Regions from separate parts of the Streptomyces sp. enrichment culture genome, predicted to be linked through region 1. Evidence: predicted binding sites of a transcription regulator. Region 1 holds the regulator's gene; the other holds the start of a gene.
The links. The regulator HspR, encoded in region 1, represses chaperone genes until heat shock. The targets are predictions, from matches to a motif close to TTGAGNNNNNNNNNCTCAA.

Region 1 (5,963 bases):
CTCAAGGGCGAGGACACCGCCGAGATCCGCACCGCCACGGAGAAGGTCGCGGCCGTCTCCCAGAAGCTGGGCCAGGCCATGTACGCCGACGCCCAGGCCTCCCAGGCGGCCCCGGGCGGCGCTGAGCAGCCCAAGGCCGACGACGACGTGGTCGACGCCGAGATCGTCGACGACGAGCGCAAGGACGGTGCCGCGTGACGGAGGAGACCCCGGGCTTCGAGGAGAAGCCCGACGTCCCCTCCGGCGCCACCCCTGACGACGCCGAGCCGAAGGCCGCCGCCTCCTCCTCGGAGGAGGGGGCGGCCCCGGCCGGGGACGCGAACGAGAACGCGGGTCTGGTTGCCCAGCTGGACCAGGTGCGCACCGCGCTCGGCGAGCGCACCGCCGACCTCCAGCGGCTCCAGGCCGAGTACCAGAACTACCGCCGCCGGGTCGAGCGCGACCGGATCGCGGTCAAGGAGATCGCCGTCGCGAACCTCCTGACCGAGCTCCTGCCCGTCCTCGACGACATCGGGCGCGCGCGGGAGCACGGCGAGCTCGTCGGCGGCTTCAAGTCGGTGGCGGAGTCGCTGGAGACCGTGGCGGCCAAGATGGGCCTGCAGCAGTTCGGCAAGGAGGGCGAGCCCTTCGACCCGACGATCCACGAGGCCCTGATGCACTCGTACGCGCCGGACGTCACGGAGACGACCTGCGTCGCGATCCTCCAGCCGGGGTATCGCATCGGCGAGCGCACCATCCGCCCCGCGCGGGTCGCCGTCGCCGAGCCCCAGCCGGGCACGCAGACGGTCAAGGCCGAGAACTCCGAGTCCGGTGCGGGCGCGGAGAAGGCCGACGACAAGGAGAACGGTGGCCCGGAGGAGGGCTGACGTTATAACGCACGCAGGAGAGGAGGGACGTCGGGGATGAGCACCAAGGACTTCATCGAGAAGGACTACTACAAGGTCCTCGGCGTCCCCAAGGACGCCACCGAGGCCGAGATCAAGAAGGCGTACCGGAAGCTCGCCCGCGAGTTCCACCCGGACGCCAACAAGGGCAACGCCAAGGCCGAGGAACGCTTCAAGGAGATCTCCGAGGCGAACGACGTCCTCGGCGACCCCAAGAAGCGCAAGGAGTACGACGAGGCCCGCGCCCTCTTCGGCAACGGCGGCTTCCGGCCCGGCCCCGGCGCCGGCGGCGGATCGTTCAACTTCGACCTGGGCGACCTCTTCGGCGGCGCCCAGGGCGGCGGCGGGGGCGGCGGCTTCGGCGGAGGCCTCGGCGATGTCTTCGGCGGCCTGTTCAACCGGGGCGGGCCGGGCACCACGCGCACCCAGCCCCGGCGCGGCCAGGACATCGAGTCCGAGGTCACCCTGAGCTTCATCGAGGCGATCGAGGGCGCCACCGTCCCGCTGCGGATGTCCTCGCAGGCACCGTGCAAGGCCTGTTCCGGCACCGGCGACACGAACGGCACACCGCGCGTGTGCCCGACCTGCGTCGGCACCGGCCAGGTCGCGCGCGGCTCCGGCGGCGGCTTCTCACTCACCGACCCGTGCCCGGACTGCAAGGGCCGCGGTCTGATCGCGGAGCACCCCTGCGAGGTCTGCAAGGGCAGCGGCCGGGCGCAGTCGTCCCGCACCATGCAGGTGCGCATCCCGGCCGGGGTGAGCGACGGCCAGCGGATCCGGCTGCGCGGCAAGGGCGCGCCGGGCGAGCGCGGCGGCCCGGCGGGCGACCTGTACGTGGTCGTGCACGTCAAGGACCACCCGGTGTTCGGCCGCAAGGGCGACAACCTCACCGTCACCGTCCCCGTGACCTTCGCGGAGGCGGCGCTCGGCGGGGAGGTCCGGGTGCCGACCCTGGGCGGCCCGGCCGTCACCCTGAAGCTGCCCCCGGGCACGCCCAACGGGCGCACCATGCGGGCGCGGGGCAAGGGCGCGGTCCGCAAGGACGGGACGCACGGGGATCTGCTGGTCACCGTGGAGGTGAGTGTCCCGACGGAGTTGTCGGGGAAGGCTCGTGACGCACTCGAGGCGTATCGCGAGGCGACCGCGGGCGAGGACCCGCGGGCGGAGCTGTTCCAGGCCGCGAAGGGAGCATGAGTCTGATGGACGGCCGTCGACGCAATCCGTATGAACTGACCGACGAAACCCCGGTCTACGTCATCTCGGTGGCGGCCCAGCTCTCCGGCCTGCACCCGCAGACGCTGCGCCAGTACGACCGCCTGGGCCTGGTCTCCCCGGACCGCACCGCGGGCCGGGGCCGCCGCTACTCGGCCCGCGACATCGAACTGCTCCGCCAGGTGCAGCAGCTGTCGCAGGACGAGGGCATCAACCTGGCCGGCATCAAGCGCATCATCGAACTGGAGAACCAGGTCGCGGCCCTGCAGGCCCGGGTCGCCGAGCTGCAGTCCGCGCTCGACGGCGCGGCGGCGGCCATGCGCCAGCGCGAGGCCGCGGTGCACGCGTCGTACCGGCGCGACCTGGTCCCGTACCAGGAGGTCCAGCAGACCAGCGCGCTGGTGGTGTGGCGGCCGAAGCGCCAGCAGCAGTCGGACTGACCGGGCGGCGAACGCGTCGAGGGGCCCGGAGGATACGTTCCTCCGGGCCCCTCTCGCGTCTCGCGACGGGTCAGTTCGTTTCCGTCTCGCGTCCGGTCAGAGCCAGTCGTCCCAGATGCCGTAGGCGTCCTCCTGGACGACCTTCTCGTTGCCCTCCGGGTCGATGTAGACCGCCCGGTAGTAGTACAGGCCGAGCCGGTCCTCGTGCACCGTCCGGTCCATGTGGAACTGCGGGTCGTCGACCTTGCCCGTGGCGAACAGGGTCCACGTCCCGGCGGCCGGGTCCCACTTCTCCCAGCGGTAGTCCGTGTGGTTCTCGCAGGGCATGTCGTAGATGGTCTGCCCGCAGCGGACGTAGAGCTCCGGGTACTGGTCCTGAGTGACGTCGGTCGCGGTCCAGCCCGGCGGCCGGGTGTCGGGCAGCGTCACCGAGATCTCGGCGGGGTGCAGGACGTCGATCGGCTCGTCGTCGTACTGGAGCCGACCGTCGCTGGCTGCCACCTTGTACACGTGGGCGGCGCCGTCGGGGACCGTCGGGCAGATGATCTCGGTGGCGGCCATGGAGCTGCTCCTCCAGCAGTTCTCCTCCCAGACCGTCTCACCGCTGTCCGGGTCCTTGACGCCCTGCCACACGTGGTAGCCGGTGACGTCGTCGTCGGCGGTCGGCGGGGTCCAGGTCAGGCGGACGCCGAGCGGGATGTGCTCCGCGGCCAGGTTCTCGACCGGTGCCGGGCGCACGGTGTCCGGCGTGGTCGCCGTGGCGGCCGGGCCGGGCTGCGACTCCTTCCCGTACGGGTCGACGGTCACGATGCGGTACTCGTACGTCGTCTCCGAGTTGCCCTGGACGTCCCAGCAGGTGCCGTTGATCTGCTTGCGGGCGGAGTAGGGGGCGTCGTCGTCCGCCCACGTCACGTAGACGGCCGGGGCCTCCAGCGGCTTGTCGTACGAGGAGTTCGGCTTGCACTGGTCCACGACGGCGCTCTCACCGGTCGCCGGGTCGGTGCGGACGATCCTGTACTCAGGGAAGGGCCCCTCGTCGATGATCCACGGGTCGACGCTGCTCCAGGAGACCATTACGCCTTCGCCGAACCTGTTGGCGGTGGTCTTGAACGCGGGGATCGCCTCCGGCCGGTCGGCCATCTTCAGCGTGATCTCCACCGGCTTGGCGGCGTTGCCCTTGGCGTCCACCGAGCGCACCGCGTACCGGTAGCTGTCGGCGACGGCGGCCACCTGGCGCGGCACCACGTCGGTCTCCGTGGTGGTGCCCCCGCCGGGCAGCGCGTCGACATGACCGCCGGTCGCCGGGTCGTACTGGACGACTCGGTAGGACGCGGCCCCGGTGACGGGCGACCAGACCAGGTGCGGAACGCCCTCCCGGTACTCGACGCGGACGTCCGCGACGGGGGCCGGCGGGGTCAGGTCGGGGGTGGTGAACGTCGTGGCGGCCGAGTACGCCGACCAGTTCCCGGCGGCGTCCCGGGCCCGGCCCCGGTAGGTGACCTTGCTGCCGTCGGCCGGGTACCCGGTGTCGCAGATCGCGCCCTTGGCGCCGGAGTAGACGGTGCTCCAGGTGTTCGTGGCGGCGTCGAGCCGCTGCATCTCGTACCAGGCGATGTCGGCGGCGTTCGCCGCGGTGGTGACCAGCTGCGGGGCCGCGTAGGGCTGGTCGGGCGGGCACGCGTCCCACTCGACGAACGGCGCGGCGGGCGGCGTCTTGTCGATGGTGGTGACGAGCTGGTCGGCGCTGCCGCCGGAGACGTTGCCGGCTTTGTCGACGGCGCGCACCTCGTAGTAGTAGGAGGCGCCGGTCTTCGGCAGGGTGGAGTCGGTGTACGAGGTGGCGGTCGTCGTCGCCAGCGGGGTGGCGGGGTAGGACGCGCCCTTGAGTCGCCGGTAGACGCGGTAGTTCGCGAGGTCCATCTCCTTGTTCTTGGACCAGGTGAACTTGGCCTTGCCGGTGGCGTTGTCGTAGGTGACGGCCCCGCCGGTCGGTGCGAGCGGCTTGACCTTGTCGACGGTGGCGGACGTGCGGGGCGTGTAGGCGAACTTGACGTTCGCGGTGCCGGTCCAGTTGACGAAGTCGACGCGCAGGGTGTGCTTGCCGGAGGGGATGGTGACGTTGACGGTCTGCTTGGCGGTCGTCGACACGTTCTTCCACAGGTCGACCTTGCGGGTGCCGTCGAGGTAGACGCGTACGCCGTCCTGGGCGGAGGCGGTGAACGTGAAGGGCCCGCCGGAGCCGAAGTCGCGGGTGACGGTCCAGCGGACGCCGAAGTTGTTCGACGGGACGCCGGAGACCGGTGCGCCCGTTCCCCAGTCCTGGTCGACGGCCGAGTCGCAGTCCGTTTTCTTCGGAGTGCCGGAGAAAGTGGTGTTCGCGAAGAACTGGCGTGTGAAGACAGGGGAGGCGCAGCTGGCGGTCGCGGCGGCGGGGCTCGCGACCGTGGCGAGCACCCCGCCGGCCGTGGCGAGTACCAGGGCGGTGGCGGTGGTGCGTCTGGCTGGTTTCATTCGGTCCTCTGGTCGGGATCGGACCTCCGGGCCGGGGTCCTCGTGATCACGACACGTGCCGAACGTGATTGGTTGTACGGGGCGAAGCGGAATGTGGTGTTGTCATCTCGTTAAGTAGTTTTGCTTGACGCTGGGGCCCGCCGCCGCGTTGGCTTTTCAGTCACATGGGTCGCAGAGCTGCACCCACGTCCGGAAGACATCAGAAGTGAGCCCCTCCATGCGTCGTCGTATCGCCATATCCGTGGCCACGTGTTCGTTGGCCCTGTCGCTCGCCGGTTGCGGTGTGCTCGACGCGAGCAGCGACGGCGGCGACGCGACGCCGACCAAGGGCAACGACATCACGGTGGGTCTGCTGCTGCCGGAGAAGGCGAACACGCGCTACGACAAGTTCGACCACCCCATCATCCGGGCGAAGGTCGCGCAGCTCACCGAGAACCGGGGCAAGGTCGAGTACGCCAACGCCGAGGCGAGCGCGAGCAAGCAGGCCCAGCAGCTGCAGAAGATGGTCGACGACCAGGTGGACGTCATCCTGCTGGACGCGGTCGACTCGCACGCCATCGCCGACGGCGTCAAGAAGGCCAAGGACGCGGGCATCCCGGTCATCGCCTACGACCGCCTGGCCGAGGGCCCGATCGACGCGTACATCTCCTTCGACAACGAGCTGGTCGGCGAGGTCCAGGGCCGCAGCCTGCTCGACGCGATGGGCCCGGACGTCGACACCTCCGACAAGATCGTGATGATCAACGGGTCGCCGACCGACCCGAACGCCAAGCAGTTCAAGGCGGGCGCGCTGTCCGAGCTGAACGGCAAGGTGCGGATCGCCCAGACCTACGACACCAAGGACTGGAAGCCGGAGAACGCCGAGGCCAACATGGCCAAGGCGATCGCGGCGATCGGCGCGAGCAACATCGCCGGT
Region 2 (5,963 bases), 1.1 Mb from region 1:
CCGCTCCAGCCGGGCGGTGGACTCCTCCAGTTCCGCGCGCAGCTGCTCCCGGGCGTCGGCCATCTTCTGCCGCTGCCCGACCAGGTGCTTGCGGTCGGTCTCCAGGGTGGCGAGCCGCTCGTGAAGGGCGACCGCCTGGGCGTGGAGGGTGTTGACGGAGCGTACGACGCGGGCGAACTCGTCGTTGCGGCCGGTGAACTTGACCGGCTCCTCGGCGGAGGGGTCGGCGGCCTCGGCGAGGCGGGCGGAGCCGATGCGCAGCACGGCGAGCGGGCGGGTGAGGCTGCGCGCCATGGCGGTGGCGATGCCGACGGCGAGCAGCATGAGCGCGCCGAGGATCGCGATGCGGATCTCCAGCTCGGTGACGTCGTCGTCGCGCAGCCGCTCCAGGTCCTTGGTGCGGCGGTCGTAGAGCGCGGACTCGATGCCGCGCATCGCCTCGACGCGGGCGGAGAGCGCGGCGTTCAGCTTCTTCGGGTCGGTGGTGAGTTCACCGTCGGCGAGGGTGGGCTGGTCGGTGAGGCTCGCCAGGTACTTCTCGGCGGAGTTGACCTCGGGGCCGGTGACCGTGGAGTCGTAGGAGCCGCGGGCGGTCTTGGTTGCGGTGTCCCGGAAGTCCTCCAGGGCCGCGTCGGAGCGCAGCCGGGCCTGCTGGGCGGCGGCGGTGAGGGCGGCACGCTGCCGGGTGTCGGACTCGGAGGAGGTCGGCTTGGTGGCGGGCAGGCCGGTGACGGGGTCGATGACCGTCTGGGTGCTGCTCGGGACGCTGAGCGCGGCGAGCAGCAGGCCGCGGGTGGCGGCGGCCTGCTGGACCGCGGAGTCGAGTTCGGCGAGGGCGTAGGCGCCGGAGCCCGCGCGGGGCGGGAGCTGTTCGGCCAGCTCCTCGGCGAGCCGGTGGAGTTCGGTGATGGCGTCGGAGTAGGCCCGGTGCGCTTCGAGAGCGGTGCTCTTCCCGGTGAGCGCCGCCCTGCGGACGGCCGCGATGCCGTCGAGGTCCTTCAGCAGGGACGCCGGGGTGTCGGTGTCGCCGCGCAGCTCCTCGACCTGCCGGTCGACCCGGGCGCTGTGCTGTTCCGAGGGCGCCTTGGACTTGGGGCGGCCGGCCGCGATGTACGGCGTCACCTCGTCGCGTTCGTCGGCGAGCGCGTGCGCGAGGGCGAGGGCGTCCTGGGTCTGCCCGGCGAGGGTCACCAGGTCCTGGGTGTCGCTCGCCTGCCCGGCGGCGGCGAGCACGGACGGGGCTCCCGCGCCGGCGATCGCGGCGGCCACCACGGCGACGGCCACGATGAGGCGGTTGCGTACGTGGGTGGGGCGGCCCTTTCCGACGGGGGTTTGCTCCGCTGCCCCCTCGGGGGCCGTCTGCCTGCCTGTGCGCCGAGGCCGCTTCTTCTGCACCGGTGCTCGCATTCCTGACTCGTGTACCCGTGGACCCGGGTGACGCACCGTCAACTGGCACGTACTCCCGGTACAGTTCCCGACCCTCCCAGTGCCGGTGGGCAGGGGTCGCGCATCGCCCGACCCGCCACCCGAAGGAGTGAACCCCGGACCGGAGTTGGCGGGCAAGTTGCTCCGGTCCGTGCGACGGCCTTGCGCGGCGGGCCGGTTGGACGTCTGCGGCAGGCTTTGACAGTATTCGCCGCCACGTCTTCCCGGACCGCGCCAATCCACCCCAAACCCGGCTCCTGACCTGCGACGGTTCGACGATCGGGCAACCGATGCCGGGCTTTCGCGAAGCTTGTGAAGGGGTCGTGCAGACTGACTGGATGCGTACGGAACTTGTGTCGGTGCCCGGCGATCACGCCCGCCCCAACGAGGACTTCGCCAGTGTCGGAGTTCCCGCTTCCGGACAGGGCGGTTGTCTGGTCGTCCTGGATGGGGTGACGCCGCCCAGAGGCGGAACCGGATGCCTGCATTCCGTCCCTTGGTACACAACACGACTTGGCGGGGCGCTGACCGAACTGACCGTTTCACTACCGGATGTTCCGCTGCCGGACGCGCTGTCCCTCGCGATCGCGCGTACCTCCGAGACCCACGCCGAAACCTGTGACCTTTCTCACCCGCGTACCCCACAGGCAACCGTGGTTCTCGTCCGCTGGACCGAGGAGACCGTCGACTACCTGGTCCTGTCCGACTCCGCCCTCCTCCTGGAGTCCCCCGGTGGCGCGATCTCCCCCGTTCTCGACGACCGCCTCGCCCGCCTCCCCCGCGAGGCCCTCACCTCCGACGCCGCCGTCGACGCCACCCTGCGCAACAAGGAGGGCGGCTTCTTCACCGCCGCGGCGGACCCCGCGGTCGCCGCCCGCGCGGTCACCGGGTCCGTGCCCCGCGATCGGGTCGTCTCCCTCACCGCCCTCACCGACGGCGCCACCCGCTGGACGGAGAAGTTCCGGGAAGGCGACTGGGCCGACCTGCACACCGCCGTCCGCAAGAACGGTTGCCGGTGGCTGGTCGACCGCGTACGCGCCCTGGAGGAGGCGGACCGGGAGCGGCGGGCCCACCTGGGCCGCGGCAAGACGCACGACGACGCGACGGTGGTGTTGGTGGAGTTCTGAGGCAGAGGTGCTCGTGGAGTTCCGAGGCGGGGGTGCTCTGGGGTTCTGATGCGGGGTGTTCTTGGAGCAGCCGGGGGTCGGGGCGGCGGGGCCCGGGCTCAGAACGGAGGCTCGTAGCCCTCGCGGGGGCGGGCGGCCTCCCGTCGCCGTATCGCCTCCTCGCGCTGGGCGGAGATGGCGGGCATGGCGGCGACGGCCTCGGCGGGCCGGCCCTGCCCGATCAGGAGCTCCGCCAGCTGCCAGAGCGACCCGGACTCCGCGGTGCGGAGCAGGTCGGCGGCCTCCTCCACCCGGCCGTCCTGCTCCAGCAGCCAGGCGACGACCGACGCCTGGCCGGCGTACTCGTCCGCCGGCAGCGCGGCGGCTTCCGCCAGGGCCTCCCGGAGCCGTCCCGCCTCCCCCAGCAGGCGCAGCCGGGTGGGCCGGACCCACCAGGAGTGCTCCTCGACGTACTTCTCACCGAGCCCGTCGAGGAGTTCCAGCGCCCGTTCCGGCCGTCCGTCCTCGATCAGCAGGCTCACGATCCATTCGAGGTGGTTGCCGCAGTCGAAGTACTCGAAGGTGGGCCGTCCCACCTCGACGGCGTCGTCGATCCGGCCCTGCCGGCCGAGCAGGTCCACGAGGGCGCCGCGGTGGCCGGGGTGGTCGGTGGCGTCGATGAACTCGCGCAGGACGGCCTCGGCCTCGTCCGCCCGCCCGAGGTCTTCCAGCGCCTTCGCGTAGTGGCCGAGGGCTGTGGTCGCGTGCTCGCCGGTACCGAGGGCGCGCAGTTCCTCGATCCGGCCATGCCGGGCGAGCAGTTCGGCGTACGCGGTGAGCGTGTTCTGGACGAGGTAGCGCCGCGCGGCGACATCCTCCCCGAGGATCCGGATCGCCTCGTCGGCACGGCCGGCGCGTTCCAGCACCCGGGCCTGCAGCGCCTGCGCCTCCCAGGCGGGGTCGTGGCACCGCCCTTCGGCCCGCGCCCGCCTCACCCGCTCCGCCAGTGGGGCGATCAGTTCCAGGAGGCGCTCGTCACGTCCTTGCCCCTCGGTCATCTCGACCAGTGACGACAGCAGCCACGACTCCTCGACGTGCGGCGCGAGCACGTCGATCGCCTCGTCCACCCGCCCGGCTCTGACCAGCAGCTCGGCGAAGTCCCGGCAGACCCGCCCCGACTGCCGCCCCTCCTCGTCCGGGCGCACCAGCTCCAGCGCCTCGTCCACCCGCCCCCACTGGAGCAGGACCTCGGCGCGCAACCACACCGCCTCCCGCCAGCCCACCGCGACGAACGGCTCCAGGACGGCCCAGGCCCGCTCGAACTCCCCCGCCCGGCACAGTTCCCGCACCGCGGCCTCGGCGCAGAACCACTCACCACGCTCCCGCGCGGCCTCGATCACCAGATCGAGATGCCCGCCTTCGAGCAGCAGTCTCACCGTCCTCGGAGGGAGGCCGCCGTAGTTGGAGAACTGCCATTCGAGGTCGTCCAGCTTCATGTCCGGATCATAGGGACGCCCACTGACAACGCCTCCTTCCGTTGATCGCTCAGAGCGAACAGCGGCCGGGGAACAATCAAGCTCTCCCAAGCATTGAGTCGGCATAGCTCAACTCATTGAGTCCTCATAACTCAACTTGACTGCCGAAGGGGAGATCATGGCTGCTGAGTCCACGGCGTTCACACCGCTCACCCTGCCTGTGCTGCCGCTCGACGACGAGGTCGTGCTGCCCGGGATGGTGGTACCGCTGGACCTCAATGACACCGATGTACGGGCCGCGGTGGAGGCCGCCCAGGCCGCCGCGCGGGCGGAACCGGGCAAGCCCAAGGTGCTCCTCGTGCCCCGCATCGACGGGACCTACGCGAGCACGGGCGTCCTCGGCACCGTCGAGCAGGTCGGCCGGCTGGCCGACGGCGACCCGGGCGCCCTGATCCGCGGGCGCGGGCGGGTGCGGATCGGCGCCGGGACGACCGGGCCGGGCGCCGCGCTGTGGGTCGAGGGGACGCGGATCGACGAGAGCGTGCCCGAGCCGCTGCCGGGGCACGTCACCGACCTGGTCAAGGAGTACAAGGCCCTCGCCACCGCCTGGCTGAAGAAGCGCGGCGCCTGGCAGGTGGTCGACCGGGTCCAGGCCATCGACGACGTCTCCGCGCTCGCCGACAACTCCGGGTACTCCCCGTTCCTCACCACCGAGCAGAAGGTCGAGCTGCTGGAGACCGCCGACCCGGTCACCCGCCTGAAGCTCGCCACCCAGCAGCTGCGCGACCACCTCGCCGAGCAGGACGTCGCCGAGACCATCGCCAAGGACGTCCAGGAAGGCGTCGACAAGCAGCAGCGCGAGTTCCTGCTGCGCCGTCAGCTGGAGGCCGTCCGCAAGGAGCTGCGCGAGCTGAACGGCGAGACGGAGGGCGAGGAGTCCGACGACTACCGCGCCCGCGTCGAGGCCGCCGACCTGCCGGAGAAGGTGCGCGAGGCCGCCCTCAAGGAGGTCGACAAGCTGGAGCGGGCGAGCGACCAGTCGCCCGAGGGCTCCTGGATCCGCACCTGGCTGGACACCGTCCTCGAACTGCCGTGGAACGAACGGACCGAGGACGCCTACGACATCCAGGGCGCCAAGGCCGTCCTCGACGCCGAACACGCCGGCCTGGAGGACGTCAAGGAGCGCATCACCGAGTACCTCGCGGTGCGCAAGCGCCGCAGCGACCGAGGCCTCGGCGTCGTCGGCGGGCGGCGCGGCGGTGCCGTGCTGGCCCTGGTCGGCCCGCCCGGCGTCGGCAAGACCAGCCTCGGCGAGTCCGTCGCCCACGCCATGGGCCGCAAGTTCGTCCGGGTCGCCCTCGGCGGCGTCCGCGACGAGGCGGAGATCCGCGGCCACCGCCGTACGTACGTCGGCGCCCTGCCCGGCCGGATCGTGCGGGCCGTCAAGGAGGCCGGGTCGATGAACCCGGTGGTGCTCCTGGACGAGATCGACAAGGTGGGCTCCGACTTCCGCGGCGACCCGGCCGCGGCGCTCCTCGAAGTCCTCGACCCCGCGCAGAACCACACCTTCCGCGACCACTACCTGGAGGTCGAACTCGACCTGTCGGACGTCGTCTTCCTGGCCACGGCCAACGTCCTGGAGGCCATCCCCGAGGCGCTGCTCGACCGGATGGAGCTGGTCCGGCTCGACGGCTACACCGAGGACGAGAAGGTCGTCATCGCCCGCGACCACCTGGTCCCGCGCCAGCTGGAGCGCACCGGGCTCGGCGCGGACGAGGTGACCATCGACGAGAGCGCGCTGCGCAAGCTCGCCGGCGAGTACACGCGCGAAGCGGGGGTGCGTACCCTGGAGCGGTCGGTCGCGCGGCTGCTGCGCAAGGTCGCCGCCCAGCACGAACTGGGCGAGCGGGAGCTTCCGTTCACCATCACGGACGCGGACCTGCGCGATCTGATCGGC

Region 2: a site for HspR is predicted at 4,144-4,162, ahead of lon (endopeptidase La). Genes of this name have one in related genera too.

Annotation. Positions count from the first base shown of each region.
Region 1 is NZ_OZ186847.1:4,060,357-4,066,319, reverse strand. It holds gene dnaK (molecular chaperone DnaK) at 1-198, shown strand, start outside; gene grpE (nucleotide exchange factor GrpE) at 195-866, shown strand; gene dnaJ (molecular chaperone DnaJ) at 903-2,078, shown strand; gene ACSU6L_RS17525 (heat shock protein transcriptional repressor HspR) at 2,084-2,536, shown strand; gene ACSU6L_RS17520 (PA14 domain-containing protein) at 2,633-5,047, opposite strand; gene ACSU6L_RS17515 (sugar ABC transporter substrate-binding protein) at 5,265-5,963, shown strand, end outside.
Region 2 is NZ_OZ186847.1:2,952,478-2,958,440, forward strand. It holds gene ACSU6L_RS12330 (nitrate- and nitrite sensing domain-containing protein) at 1-1,407, opposite strand, end outside; gene ACSU6L_RS12335 (hypothetical protein) at 1,764-2,552, shown strand; gene ACSU6L_RS12340 (tetratricopeptide repeat protein) at 2,651-4,027, opposite strand; gene lon (endopeptidase La) at 4,185-5,963, shown strand, end outside.